2 linked regions of the Phaeacidiphilus oryzae TH49 genome follow. The protein of the gene in region 1 interacts with the protein of each later gene in a pairwise test. Links are inferred from orthologs where the notes say so. Each region holds a gene or a part of one and is shown on either strand. Other genes may lie near its edges.

What was found.
Region 2: the proteins of dnaN (region 1) and rpe interact in binary tests that used the Escherichia coli proteins (3 or more experiments, as listed by UniProt). The link is inferred for Phaeacidiphilus oryzae TH49 from one-to-one orthologs.

Annotation. Positions count from the first base shown.
Region 1 is NZ_JQMQ01000005.1:3,561,021-3,568,135, reverse strand. What follows is about bases 1,931-4,772. They hold dnaN (DNA polymerase III subunit beta), read left to right. Parts: upstream 1,931-2,689; coding sequence 2,690-3,856; downstream 3,857-4,772. Other genes in these bases: gnd (phosphogluconate dehydrogenase (NAD(+)-dependent, decarboxylating)), read left to right, coding at 3,997-4,772. Outside these bases: chromosomal replication initiator protein DnaA, read left to right, coding at 1-1,797; more of gnd, read left to right, coding at 4,773-4,875; DNA replication/repair protein RecF, read left to right, coding at 4,933-6,129; BS73_RS19575 (DUF721 domain-containing protein), read left to right, coding at 6,129-6,725; gyrB (DNA topoisomerase (ATP-hydrolyzing) subunit B), read left to right, coding at 6,986-7,115. UniProt on the Escherichia coli protein: Confers DNA tethering and processivity to DNA polymerases and other proteins. Acts as a clamp, forming a ring around DNA (a reaction catalyzed by the clamp-loading complex) which diffuses in an ATP-independent manner freely and bidirectionally along dsDNA.
Region 2 is NZ_JQMQ01000005.1:888,780-895,973, reverse strand. What follows is about bases 1,947-4,867. They hold rpe (ribulose-phosphate 3-epimerase), read left to right. Parts: upstream 1,947-3,022; coding sequence 3,023-3,712; downstream 3,713-4,867. Other genes in these bases: BS73_RS08355 (GuaB1 family IMP dehydrogenase-related protein), read left to right, coding at 3,931-4,867; BS73_RS08365 (RsmB/NOP family class I SAM-dependent RNA methyltransferase), read left to right, coding at 1,947-2,994. In the rest of the region: def (peptide deformylase), read left to right, coding at 1-460; fmt (methionyl-tRNA formyltransferase), read left to right, coding at 515-1,489; more of BS73_RS08365, read left to right, coding at 1,486-1,946; more of BS73_RS08355, read left to right, coding at 4,868-5,370; BS73_RS08350 (DUF5995 family protein), read right to left, coding at 5,523-6,188; BS73_RS08345 ((2Fe-2S)-binding protein), read right to left, coding at 6,239-6,730; BS73_RS08340 (FAD binding domain-containing protein), read right to left, coding at 6,723-7,194. UniProt on the Escherichia coli protein: Catalyzes the reversible epimerization of D-ribulose 5-phosphate to D-xylulose 5-phosphate.

The DNA.
Region 1 (7,115 bases):
CCCGCAGGCTATGACGCGCCCTCGGGCTACGAACCGCAGCGCCAGCCAACGGCGGCGGCGGCGCCTGCCCCGCAGGCTCCGCACCACCACCAGCAGCAGCCCCGGCACGAATACGGGGACCCCACGGGCGGTCAGCCCGTCCCCGGCCAGTGGCCGACCCCGCGCACCGCCCTCGGGCAGTCCGCCCCCGGACAGGACGAGCTGCCCTACTACGGGGGCGGCCGCGCCGAGCACCCGGAGCCCTCGCACGAGCAGGGCCACCAGCCGCCCAGCGGCTACCCCGGCTACCGCCGCCCGGAGAGCTACCCGGAGCAGCCCCCGGCGCCCGGCGACTGGGAGCAGGGCCCCGGCGAGGACCCGGCCTACCCGCACGCCCCGCACAGCCCGCAGGCGCCGCAGACCGGCCAGCACGGCCAGCACACCCAGCACGGGCAGACCAGCCAGCACGGCCAGCACACCCAGCTGCCCCGCCCCACCGCCCCGGCGGCCGAGGGCGGCCCCGAGCGGCGTCCGCGTCCGGTCCCCGGACCGCGCGGCGAGGAGGCGGAGCCCAAGCCGACAGGACCGGCCGGCCCGAGCGGCCCCGGCGCCCGGCCCGCGCCCCCGGCGCGGGACGCCGAGGTGAAGCTGCCCGAAGCGCCGCGGAAGGGTCCTGACTCACCGTCGGCCCCCGGCGCCCCGGCGCGCGGGGGGTCCGTCCACGGCAATCCGCCGGGACCGCGCTCCGGCGGCGGCCCCGCCCTCCACGGCGCCCGCAAGGACGAGCCGGCCGCCCGGCTGAACCCGAAGTACCTCTTCGAGACCTTCGTCATCGGAGCGAGCAACCGCTTCGCCCACGCGGCCGCGGTCGCCGTCGCCGAGGCCCCGGCCAAGGCCTACAACCCGCTCTTCATCTACGGCGAGTCCGGCCTGGGCAAGACCCATCTGCTGCACGCCATCGGGCACTACGCCCGCAGCCTCTTCCCCGGCACCCGGGTCCGCTACGTGAGCTCCGAGGAGTTCACCAACGAGTTCATCAACTCGATCCGGGACGACAAGGGCGACGGCTTCCGGCAGCGCTACCGCGACATGGACATCCTGCTGGTCGACGACATCCAGTTCCTGCAGAACAAGGAGTCGACGCAGGAGGAGTTCTTCCACACCTTCAACACCCTCCACAACGCGGACAAGCAGATCGTGATCTCCTCGGACCGGCCGCCCAAGCAGCTGGTCACCCTGGAGGACCGGTTGCGCAACCGCTTCGAGTGGGGCCTGATCACCGACGTCCAGCCGCCCGAGCTGGAGACCCGGATCGCGATCCTGCGGAAGAAGGCGATCCAGGAGCAGCTGAACGCGCCGGCTGAGGTGCTGGAGTTCATCGCCTCCCGGATCTCCCGCAACATCCGGGAGCTGGAGGGCGCCCTGATCCGGGTCACCGCCTTCGCCAGCCTCAACCGGGCGCCGGTCGACCTCCAGCTCACCGAGATCGTGCTGAAGGACCTCATCCCCGGCGGGGAGGAGGCCAGCCCGGACATCACGGCGGCCACGATCATGCAGCAGACCGCCGCCTATTTCGGGCTGACCGTGGAGGACCTCTGCGGTTCCTCGCGGAGCCGGGTGCTGGTGACGGCCCGCCAGATCGCCATGTACCTGTGCCGGGAACTCACCGACCTCTCGCTGCCGAAGATCGGCGCGCAGTTCGGCGGCCGGGACCACACCACGGTGATGCACGCGGACCGGAAGATCCGCACGATGATGGCCGAGCGCCGGTCGATCTACAACCAGGTCACCGAGCTCACCAACCGCATCAAGAGCTAGCCGCCGGGCGAACCGCCGCCGGTATTGCCGGCGCAGGGCCCGGAACGAGGCGTCCTCCTCGTTCCGGGCCCTTTTTCGGCTTCCGCCGCGGCCGCGGGCCGATCGAATGCAACTCCGAGAGCCTGCGGGGAATCGAACTGGGCCCTGCGCGGGGCGGACAATCCACAGGATCGAACGGATCCGTTCCTCCACACCCTGGGGAACACCGGGAAGCCCCGAAGTTGTCCAGAATCGTTCCACAGGCCGCTGGTTTGCGGGACCATCGATGCAGCTCAAGACCCTGTGGACTTGTGGGCAAAAGTTATCCACAGGATGTGGACCGTGGATTCGAACCCCTGAGCGGACTCTGAGTTGTCCACCGCCCGTCCCCAGGTTTGGTAAGTTTTCCCCAGGCTTTCCACAGTCGGGTCCACAGTTCGGCAACAAGAAACGCCCCATCACCTCTGCGTGTGAGAAGCGGCACACCGAAGTTCACGCATGCCCTGGGGACAACCGGGGGAAAATCTGGGGACGGAGCTGGGGACAACCTGGGGACAGTCGAGGGCCCCCTGTGGGAAAACGAACCCCATCCACAGAAGAGCGGGGTTTTCCACCTCTCCGCCCACAGCCCGCGGTGGACAAAAAAGCCGGGCTGACCTGCGGTGGAACCGGTTATCCACGGTATCCACAACACCTATTACTACTCCCCCAGAGATCTATCCCGGACTTTCAGCTAACAGGGGGCGGGGCGCCGAGCTGTGGATGACGGCTCGTCGTGGTCGATCAGACGTTCTTCTCCCCTTCGACCCCGGCTGTCGGTGGAGTACGTCAGACTGTTCCCCGGCAACTGGAAGACGACACACAGGTCGGTACAGCGGCGGGAGCCGGTGGAAGCAGCGGGAGGCGGTGTCCGGTGAAGTTCCGGGTGGAGCGTGACGTACTGGCGGAGGCGGTGGCCTGGGCCGCCCGCAGCCTCCCGGCACGGCCGCCGGTGCCGGTCCTCGCGGGCCTGCTGCTGACGGTCTCCCAGGGCGAGTCGGCCCAGGGGCAGGAGGGCTCCCTGAGCCTCTCCGGGTTCGACTACGAGGTCTCGGCCCGGGTCGCGGTCGAGGCCGAGGTGGAGGAGGCCGGCACGGTCCTGGTCTCCGGCCGCCTGCTGGCCGACATCTCCCGGGCCCTCCCCAACCGGCCGGTGGAGATCTCCACAGACGGTGTACGGGTCATCGTGGTCTGCGGCAGCTCGCGATTCACACTCCCCACCCTGCCTGTGGAGGAGTACCCGGCGCTGCCCCAGATGCCCACCGCCACCGGCGAGGTCGCGGGGGACGTCTTCGCCGCCGCGGTCGCCCAGGTCGCCGTCGCCGCCGGACGGGACGACACCCTCCCGGTGCTCACCGGCGTCCGGGTGGAGATCGAGGAGGACCGGGTCACCCTGGCCGCCACCGACCGCTACCGCTTCGCCGTCCGCGAGCTGCTGTGGAAGCCGGAGCAGCCGGGCCTGAACTCGGTGGCCCTGGTGCCCGCCAAGACCCTGCAGGACACCGCCAAGTCGCTGGCCGGCGGCGGCGCCGGGGAGAACGTCTCGATCGCGCTGGCCGGCACGGAGGGCGACGGCGAGGGCCTGATCGGCTTCGAGGGCGCCGGCCGCCGCACCACCACCCGGCTGCTGGACGGCGAGTTCCCCAAGTTCCGCAGCCTCTTCCCGACCGAGTTCAACTCGATGGCGGTGATCGAGACCGCGCCGTTCGTCGAGGCGGTCAAGCGCGTCGCGCTGGTCGCGGAGCGGAACACCCCGGTGCGGCTGAGCTTCGAGCAGGGCGTGCTGACCCTGGAGGCCGGCTCCGGCGACGACGCGCAGGCCACCGAGCGGGTGGACGCGGACCTGGAGGGCGACGACATCTCGATCGCCTTCAACCCGGGCTACCTCCTGGAGGGCCTGTCCGCGATCAACGCCCCGTTCGCCCAGTTCGCGTTCACCACCTCGACGAAGCCGGCCCTCCTCAGCGGCAAGCCCGCCGCCGACGCCGAGGCGGACGAGACGTACAAGTACCTGATCATGCCGGTGCGGCTGTCCAGCTGAGCCGAGGGCGGGGCGCCCGGCGCTCCGCCCGACCGGACCCGTCGGCAGGCTGCCCCCGCAGGCCCGGGCGTACGCTCGGTGTCGCGCGGCAAGGGCGCCGCCGCCAAGCCACGTAGGTACACACGTTAGGACTCCCGATCATGGAGCTCGGCCTCATCGGTCTCGGCAAGATGGGCGGCAACATGCGCGAGCGGCTGCGCCGCGCAGGGCACACCGTCATCGGCTACGACCGGAACCCGGACGTCACGGACGTCGCAAGCCTCAAGGAGCTGGTGGACTCGCTCGCCGCTCCCCGGGTGGTGTGGGTGATGGTGCCGGCCGGCGCTCCGACCCAGCAGACCGTCGACGAGCTCGGCGAGCTCCTCTCCCCCGGTGACACGGTGGTCGACGGCGGCAACTCCCGCTGGACGGACGACGAGAAGCACGCCGAGGAGCTGGGCACGAAGGGCATCGGCTTCGTCGACTGCGGCGTCTCCGGCGGAGTCTGGGGCCTGCAGAACGGCTACGCGCTGATGTACGGCGGGGACTCGGCGCACGTCGCCAAGGTCCAGCCGATCTTCGACGCCCTGAAGCCCGAGGGCGAGTACGGCGCGGTCCACGCCGGCCGGGTCGGCGCCGGGCACTTCGCCAAGATGGTCCACAACGGCATCGAGTACGCCATGATGCAGGCCTACGCCGAGGGCTGGGAGCTGCTGGAGAAGGTCGACTCGGTGACCGACGTCCGCGAGGTCTTCCGCTCCTGGCGGGAGGGCACCGTCATCCGCTCCTGGCTGCTGGACCTGGCGGTGGACGCCCTGGACAAGGACGAGCACCTGGACGGCCTGCGCGGCTACGCGGCCGACTCCGGTGAGGGCCGCTGGACGGTCGAGGCGGCGATCGACAACGCCGTCCCGCTGCCCGCGATCACCGCCTCGCTCTTCGCCCGCTTCTCCTCCCGCCAGGAGGACTCCCCGTCGATGAAGATGATCGCCGCGCTGCGCAACGAGTTCGGCGGCCACGCCGTCGAGAGCAAGAAGTAAGCAGCAGGCACCGAGCCACCCACCGGGAGGGAGCGCGGCCGGCCCGCGCAACGCCGTATGCATGTCGCGCATCTGTCGCTGGCCGACTTCCGTTCCTACGCCCGGGCCGAGGTTCCGCTCGGCCCGGGCGTGACCGCCTTCGTCGGGCCCAACGGCCAGGGCAAGACCAACCTGGTCGAGGCCGTGGGCTATGTCGCGGCGCTGGGCAGCCACCGGGTCGCGGGGGACGCCCCGCTGGTCCGGCAGGGCGCCGAGCGCGCGGTGGTGCGGGCGGCGGTGGTCCGGGACGACCGGCAGACCCTGGTGGAGCTGGAGCTCAACCCCGGCAGGGCCAACCGGGCCCGGATCAACCGCTCGGACAACGTCCGCCCGCGGGACGTCCTCGGCCTGCTGCGCACGGTGCTCTTCGCGCCGGAGGACCTGGCCCTGGTGAAGGGCGATCCGGGGGACCGGCGGCGGTTCCTGGACGATCTGCTGGTGGCGCGGGCGCCCCGGCTGGCCGGTGTCCGGCAGGACTACGAGCGGGTGCTCAAGCAGCGGAACGCGCTGCTGAAGAGCGCCGCCACGGCCCGCCGGGCGGCCGGCCGCTCGGTCGACCTCTCCACCCTGGACGTCTGGGACGACCATCTGGCCCGCTCCGGATCCGAGTTGACGGCCCGTCGGCTGGAGCTGGTGGCGGCGCTCGGCCCGCTGGTCTCCCGGGCGTACGCCGAACTGGCCGGGCCCGGCGCGGAGACCGTGCTGGAGTACCGCTCCTCGGCGCTGCCCGAGGGCGAGTCGGCGGCCGCCGCGCCCAAGGACGCCGCCGAGGCGCACCGGCTGCTGCTGGAGGCGCTCGGCCGGTCCAGGAAGCAGGAGCTGGAGCGGGGGGTGACCCTGGTCGGCCCGCACCGCGACGACCTGACGCTCCGTCTGGGCACCCTGCCGGCCAAGGGGTACGCGAGCCACGGCGAGTCCTGGTCGTACGCGCTGGCCCTCCGGCTCGCCTCGTACGAGCTGCTGCGGATCGACGAGCTCGGCCCGGAGGCGGCGCGGACCGCGGACGGGTCGCTGCCCGAGGGGCCCGGCGGCCCGGTGCTGATCCTGGACGACGTCTTCGCCGAGCTGGACTCCAAGCGCCGGGAACGGCTGGCCTCGCTGGTCTCCGGCGGGGAGCAGGTGCTGGTCACCGCCGCGGTCCCGGAGGACGTCCCGGCGCAGCTGTCCGGTGTGCGCTTCTCGGTGCGCGACGGCCTGGTGGAGCGGGTGGACTGATGGACGGTCAGCAGATTCCGGCCGGAGGGTCCGGCGGGGAGTCCGGAGGAGAGCCCGGCGGGGCCGGGGCCCCGGAGGAGGAGCGGAAGCCCACGCCCGAGCTCTCCGGCGTCGACCTGGCGCGGGTCGCCCTCCGCGCGGCGAAGGAGCAGGCCAGGCAGCGCGGCGAGCAGGTCCGGCAGAAGAAGGAGGCCCGCCGGAACGGGCTGCGCAGCGGCGCCCGCGCGGACGGCCGGGACCCGCAGCCGCTGGGTGCGGCGATCGGCCGGCTGATCACCGAGCGCGGCTGGGAGGCCCCGGCCGCGGTCGGCGGCGTGATGGGCCGCTGGCCGCAGATCGTGGGCCCGGATGTGGCGGCGCACTGCGCGCCGGAGCACTACGCGGAGGAGGAGCGGGTGCTCACCGTGCGCTGCGACTCGACGGCCTGGGCGACGCAGCTGAGGCTGCTGGCCCCTCAGCTGGTGGCCCGGCTGAACGCGGATCTGGGCCATGGCACGGTGAAGCTGATCAAGGTGCTCGGCCCGGCCGGGGCCCCGCGCCGGCACGGCCGGCTGCGCGCCCCCGGAAGCAGCGGACCCGGCGACACCTGGGGCTGACGGGGCCGCTGCTCCGGCAGCGCCGCGGGTGGGGGTCTCCGGCCGCGTGTGCGGATCCGCTGAGTGCCGATGTGAGCGCGTTTCGCCCCCCGGCCGCGTATGGGGTCATGGGCAGAGGGGATTGCGAGCGGCACAAAGCGGCTCAGGGGCTGCCAAAGGCCCATCACCGTCGGCGGTACCGGTAGACTGAGGGTGCTACCGCCGCTTGCGGTGACTGAGTCGAGTGCCGAGGCCGCTCCGGGCCCCCAGATGAGGAACGGATGCGGCCCGAGCTGTGCCAGAAAGGGCGCTTCGTGGCCGATTCCGGCAACCCCAACCAGAACCCTGTTGACCCCGCCGACCCCGAGGACGCCGCTGCGAGCGGCGCGGCGCACGCGGTGACCGAGCCAG
Region 2 (7,194 bases), 2.7 Mb from region 1 along the record:
CACCCTGGTCAAGGACCTGACCGAGACCATGGTGGACGCCCCGGGCGCGGGCCTGGCGGCCCCCCAACTCGGGGTGTCGCTGCGGGTGTTCACCTACCACGTGGAGGGCGAGACCGGTCATCTGATCAACCCGGTGCTCGACCTCACCGAGGAGGAGCAGGACGGCCCCGAGGGCTGCCTCTCCCTCCCCGGGCTGCAGTACGACTGCAAGCGCGCCTACGGCGTGGTCGCCAAGGGGTTCAACCAGTACGGCGACCCGGTCACGATCGAGGGAACCCAGCGGCTCGCGCGCTGCATCCAGCACGAGACCGACCATCTGGACGGCATCATCTTCATCGACCGGCTCGACCGCGAGCAGCGCAAGGCCGCGCTGCGCGCGATCCGCGAGGCGGAGTGGGCCGGGGAGCAGGCGCCGACGGTGAAGGTGTCGCCGCACAGCACCTTCGGCCGCGCGCTCTGACCGGCGCCGGTACCGAGACCCAGCAGAGAGAACCGAGAGGCAGCCGCACTCGTTATGAGGCTCGTTTTCGCCGGCACCCCCGAGGTGGCCGTCCCCGCCCTGGAGGCGCTGATCGCCTCCGACCGGCACGAGGTGGCGGCCGTCGTCACCAGGCCCGACGCCCCCGCCGGGCGCGGCCGGCGGCTGGTCGCGAGCCCGGTCGCGCAGCGGGCCGAGGAGGCCGGCATCGAGGTGCTCAAGCCCAGGCGCCCGCGCGACCCGGAGTTCCTGGAGCGGCTGGCGCGGATCGCCCCCGACTGCTGCCCGGTGGTGGCCTACGGCGCGCTGCTGCCGCGGGTCGCGCTGGACGTCCCCCGGCACGGCTGGGTGAACCTCCACTTCTCGCTGCTGCCGGCCTGGCGCGGGGCGGCGCCGGTGCAGCACTCGCTGATGGCCGGGGACGCGGTCACCGGCGCCTCCACCTTCCAGATCGAGGAGGGCCTCGACTCCGGCCCGGTGTACGGGGTGGTGACCGAGGAGATCCGGGCGACGGACACCAGCGGGGACCTGCTGGGCCGGCTCGCGCAGTCGGGGGCGGGGCTGCTGGCGGCGACGATGGACGGGATCGAGGACGGCTCGCTGGTGCCGGTCGCGCAGCCCGCGGAGGGCGTCTCGCTGGCCCCGAAGATCAACGTCGAGGACGCCCGGGTGGACTGGACGGCTCCGGCGCTGCGGGTGGACCGCGTGGTGCGCGGCTGCACCCCGGCGCCCGGTGCCTGGACGGTGCTGCGCGGCGAGCGGGTCAAGCTGGGCCCGGTCCGGCCCACGCCGGAGCGCGCGGAGCTGGCGCCCGGCGAGATCGCGGTGCAGAAGAACACCGTGCGGGTCGGCACCGGCAGCCACGAGGTGGTGCTCGGCGAGGTGCAGGCGCAGGGCAAGAAGCGGATGTCCGCCGGAGACTGGGCGCGCGGGCACCGGATCGAGGCCGGGGAGCGCTTCGAGCCGGCGGACCCGGCGGCCCTCCCGGCGAGCGGTGAGGGTGTCAAGTGAGCAGCCCCGCAAGGCCGGTGAGGAAGCGTCCGGCGCGGCCGTACCGGCGGCCGAAGAAGGATCCGGCGCGGATGGTCGCCTTCGAGGCGCTGCGCGCCGTCGACGAGCGGGACGCGTACGCCAACCTGGTGCTGCCCGCGCTGCTGCGCGACGCCGAGCGGGACCATCCGGACTTCGACCGACGGGACGCGGCCTTCGCCACCGAGCTGGTCTACGGCTCGCTGCGGATGCAGGGCAGCTACGACGCGGTGCTCGCGGCCTGCGTCGACCGGCCGCTGCGCGAGGTCGACCCGCCGGTGCTCGACGTGCTGACGCTGGGCGCCCACCAGATCCTGGCGACCCGGATCCCCCCGCACGCGGCGGTCTCGGCGACCGTGGAGCTGGCCCGGGTGGTGCTCGGGGACGGCCGGGCCAAGTTCGTCAACGCCGTGCTGCGCAAGGTCACCGCGCACGACCTGGACGAGTGGCTGGAGCGGGTCGCGCCGCCGTACGAGGAGGACGCGGAAGACCATCTGGCCGTCCGGTACTCGCATCCGCGCTGGGTCGTGGGCGCGCTCTGGGACTCGCTGGGGGTCTGGCAGCCGGAGGAGTCCGGCCGGCGGGGCATCGAGGCGCTGCTGGCCGCGGACAACGCCCGTCCTGAGGTGACGCTGGTGGCGAGGCCGGGGCGGTCCACCACCGAGGAGCTGCGGGAGGCGCTGCCGGAGGACGCCACGGCGGACGGCCGCTGGTCGCCGTACGCGCTGCGGCTGGCGGAGGGCGGCGACCCGGGCGAGCTTGAGGCGGTCCGGGAGAACCGGGCCGGGGTGCAGGACGAGGGCAGCCAGCTGGTGGCGGCCGCGCTGGCGGCGGCCCCGCTGGGGCTGCCGCTCGAACCGCCGCTGGAGGGCGTGCCGGCCGGGACCGAGCGCTGGCTGGACGCCTGCGCGGGGCCGGGCGGCAAGGCCGCCCTGCTGGGGGCGCTGGCCGCGCGGCAGGGGGCGGCGCTGGTCGCCTCGGAGCGGCAGCCGCACCGGGCCCGGCTGGTCGCGCGGGCGCTGGACGGCAACCCGGGGCCGTACCAGGTGATCGTGGCGGACGGGACGCGGCCGGCCTGGCAGCCGGACTTCTTCGACCGGGTGCTGGTCGATGTGCCGTGCACAGGGCTCGGCGCGCTGCGGCGCCGGCCGGAGGCGCGGTGGCGGCGGCGGGCCGAGGACCTCCCGGGGTTCGGTCCGGTGCAGCGCGGGCTGCTGCGCGGTGCGCTGCGGTCGGTGCGGGTGGGCGGCCTCGTCGCGTACGCGACCTGCTCGCCGCATCTGGCCGAGACCAGGGCCGTGGTCCAGGACGTGCTGAAGGAGCTGGAACGGGACGGCGGCGGGGAGCGGGCCGTGGAGTGGGTGGACGCCCGGCCGCTGCTGCCGGAGGGGATGCCGGGGCTGGGCGACGGACCCGACGTGCAGCTCTGGCCGCACCTCCACGGGACCGACGCGATGTACCTGGCGCTGCTGCTGCGCACCCGCTGACGACACGGACGACTGGAAGACTGGATCCATGAGCACCGCACAGATCAACCCGAGCATCCTCTCCGCGGACTTCGCCCGGCTGGCCGACGAGGCGGCGGCGGTGCGGGGGGCCGACTGGCTGCACGTCGACGTCATGGACAACCACTTCGTGCCGAACCTGACGCTCGGGCTGCCGGTGGTGGAGTCCCTGCTGAAGGCGACGGAGACGCCGATCGACTGCCATCTGATGATCGAGGAGCCGGACCGCTGGGCGCCGCAGTACGCCGAGGCGGGCGCCGGCTCGGTGACCTTCCATGCGGAGGCGGCGGCGGCGCCGGTGCGGCTGGCGCGGGAGCTGCGGGCGCAGGGCGCGCGGGCGTCGATGGCGCTGAAGCCGGCCACGCCGATCGAGCCGTACGAGGACCTGCTGCCCGAGCTGGACATGCTGCTGGTGATGACGGTGGAGCCGGGGTTCGGGGGGCAGTCCTTCCTGGACATCATGCTGCCCAAGATCCGGCGGACCCGGGAGCTGATCGCCAAGCACGGGCTGGAGCTGTGGCTGCAGGTGGACGGCGGGGTCTCGGCCTCGACGATCGAGCGCTGCGCGGAGGCGGGGGCGGACGTCTTCGTCGCGGGGTCGGCGGTGTACGGCGCGGACGACCCGGCCGCGGCGGTGCGGGCGCTGCGCGAGCAGGCGCAGGGCGTGGTGGACGCCTCGTCCTGGGGCTGCGCCCACTAGCTCTCCGCCCGGCGGCGGACGGCGGCCGCGGCCCTGGCTGGACGATCGTCCAAGCCGGCCGCCGCGATCCGCCGCCCGGGTTGGCGGTAGCTGCAACAATGCCGGGCGAACTGGTTTTCACCAGGTGTTTCGGCGAGAATCGTCGGTTGGGTGCGGGCGCCCGGCAGACCGGAAGCGTCCGGCATCCGACGCACCGTCATCCAGCAGAGAGCCCGTCCATGCGCTTCCTGAACGACCTTCAGCCGGCTTACGACCTGACCTACGACGACGTGTTCATGGTCCCCAGCCGGTCGGCCGTGGGTTCCCGCCAGGCGGTGGACCTGTCCACCACCGACGGCACCGGGACCACAATTCCGCTCGTGGTCGCCAACATGACCGCGATCGCCGGGCGCCGGATGGCCGAGACGGTCGCCCGCCGCGGCGGCATCGTGGCCATCCCGCAGGACATCCCGATCGAGGTCGTGGCCGAGGTCATCGCCTGGGTGAAGGCCCGCCACCTGGTCCACGACACCGCCATCACGCTGGCCCCCACCGCCACCGTCGCGGAGGCGCTCTCCCTGCTGCCCAAGCGCGCCCACGGCGCCGTGGTCGTGATCGACGAGGTCGGCCGGCCGGTCGGGGTGGTCACCGACTCCGACTGCCAGGGCGTGGACCGGTTCACCAACCTCTCCGAGGTGATGTCCCGCGACCTGCTGCTGCTGGAGGAGAGCATCGACCCGCGGGACGCCTTCGACCGGCTGACCGAGGCGCATCGCCGGCTGGCGCCGGTGGTGGACGGGGACGGCCGGCTGGTCGGCATCCTGACCCGGAAGGCCGCCCTGCGCGCCACCCTCTACACCCCGGCCGTGGACGACGCCGGGCGGCTGCGGATCGCCGCCACCGTGGGCATCAACGGCGACGTGGCCGGCCGGGCCAAGGCGCTGGTCGAGGCGGGCGCGGACGTGCTGGTGGTGGACACCGCGCACGGCCACCAGGAGTCGATGATCAGCGCGCTGAAGGCGGTCCGGGCGCTGGACCCCGGGGTGCCGGTGGTGGCCGGCAACGTGGTCTCCGCGGCCGGTGTGCGCGACCTGGTGGAGGCCGGGGCGGACATCATCAAGGTCGGCGTCGGCCCGGGCGCGATGTGCACCACCCGGATGATGACCGGCGTCGGCCGGCCCCAGTTCTCCGCGGTGCTGGAGTGCTCCGCCGAGGCGCGGCGGCTCGGCCGCCACGTGTGGGCGGACGGCGGCGTCCGGCACCCCCGGGACGTCGCGATGGCGCTGGCCGCGGGCGCGTCCAACGTGATGATCGGCTCCTGGTTCGCGGGGACCTACGAGTCCCCGGGCGACCTGCAGTCCGCGGCCGACGGCCGGCTCTACAAGGAGAGCTTCGGGATGGCCTCCGCGCGGGCGGTCCGCAACCGCACCTCCGAGGAGTCGGCGTACGACCGGGCCCGGAAGGCGCTGTTCGAGGAGGGGATCTCGACCTCGCGGATGTTCCTGGACCCGGAGCGGCCGGGCGTCGAGGACCTGATCGACTCGATCGTCTCGGGTGTCCGCAGCAGCTGCACCTACGCCGGGGCGGCGAGCCTTGAGGAGTTCCACGAGAAGTCGATCGTCGGGATCCAGAGCGCGGCCGGCTACGCCGAGGGCAAGCCGCTGCACGCGAGCTGGTAGCCGAGCCGAGCCGCCTCCGAGCCGCTACCGAGCCGCCTACGGGGCGCCGTCCGGCCCGCCGCCGGCGGCTCTCCCGCCGTAGGCGGCCGGGCGCGCGGTTCCCCGCGCCCCTGATGTGCCCGGCCCTTCGGGCCGCACATCAGGGCGTCCCCTCAGCGCAGCGGCGTCAGCAGGCAGCGGCTGATCAGGCCGACGGAGTCGGAGAGGGCGTCCGCGGTGGCGGCGTAGGCCTCCGGGCGGGAGCGGAGCTCCCACAGGGCGTGCGCCGACGCCCACGCCGCGTCCCGCGCGCGGTCGATGGACCAGCAGCCCAGCAGGTGTAGCAGCGGCTCGTCCGGGTCGTCGCCGTGCCCGGCGGGCGCCAGCTCCTCGCGGGCCTTCTCCTCGACCTCGGCGAGGACGTCGTTGACCCGGTGGAAGTCGGCCGACATGTCGTGCAGCGCCCGCCCGGTGCGCGCGCAGGTGTCCAGCAGCGCCAGCGGCAGGTCGTGCTCGATGTGGGCGTTCATCCCGGCCAGCGCGAACTGGATCGGCCGGATCCCCGGGTGCCGGCGCAGCGCCAGCAGCGGGCGCCAGCAGGCCGGCGCCGGGCGGGCGTCCAGGGCGTCGAGGAAGCGGTCGGCGAAGAGCACGGCCAGCACTCCGGTGGCCTCCGGGTCCTGGAAGTACCGGGTGAGCCGCAGATGCCGGTCCACGGCCTGGGTGACGACCAGGTACATCCGCGCGAAGACGGCCACCCCGTCGCCGGGCGGCGGGGTGGCCGCGAGGGTGCGCAGTGCGCCGATGGCGGGCGCCAGGGGCGCGGTCACGGTGGCCATGGGACGAATCCTGACATGTCGTCACCCACCGTGCCATCACTCGCCGGTGGTCACTCGACGGCGGGTCGCTCCCCGTCCGCCGCGGCTCGGACGGCCTTGAGGATCCCCTGGTATCCGGTGCAGCGGCAGAGGTTGCCGGAGAGCGCCTCCCGGATCTCCTCGTCGGTGGGGTGGGGGTTCCGCTCCAGCAGGGCGGTGGCCGAGACCACGAACCCCGGCGTGCAGAAGCCGCACTGCAGCCCGTGGTGGTCGCGGAAGGCGGCCTGGACGGGGGAGAGCGCGCCGTCCTCGCCGGTCAGCCCTTCCACCGTGGTCACCTCGGAGCCGTCCGCCTGCACCGCGAAGACCAGGCAGGACCGGACGGCCTCGCCGTCCAGCAGCACCGTGCAGGCGCCGCAGACGCCGTGCTCGCAGCCCAGGTGGGTGCCGGTCAGGTGGTGGTCGGTCCGCAGGTGGTCGGCGAGGGTGCGCCGGGGCGGCACCCGCGACGGCCGCTTCACTCCGTTGAGCGTCAGCTCGATCCCGATCTCGACCTCAGTCACCGCTCGCCTCCCGTACGGCCTTCTGCCAGGCGCGGGCCACCATGGCCGCCCCCACGCGCTTCCGGTACTCCGCCGTTCCGTGGAGGTCGGAGGGGACGGAGTCGAGCTCCGCCACCCCGATCCGGCCGACCTCGGCCGCCGCCGCGTCGGATCCGCCGCCCGCGACCGCCGTCCCCGCGACCGCCCGCTCCGCCGCCGTGGCCCGCTGGGCCGCCGGGCCGAGGCCGAACAGGCCGATTCCGCAGCGCGCCACCCGCCCCTGCGGGTCCAGCTCGATCGCGACGGCCGCGCCCGCGATGGCGAAGTCCCCCCGGCGGCGGGCGAACTCCTCGACCGCGTAGCCGCAGCGGGGGCCCGCCACCGGGAAGCGGACCCCGGTGAGCAGCTCGTCCTCGGCGAGCCCGGTGGTCCACATGCCGGTGAAGAAGCCGGCCGCGGGGAGGGTGCGCGTCCCGCGCGGTGAG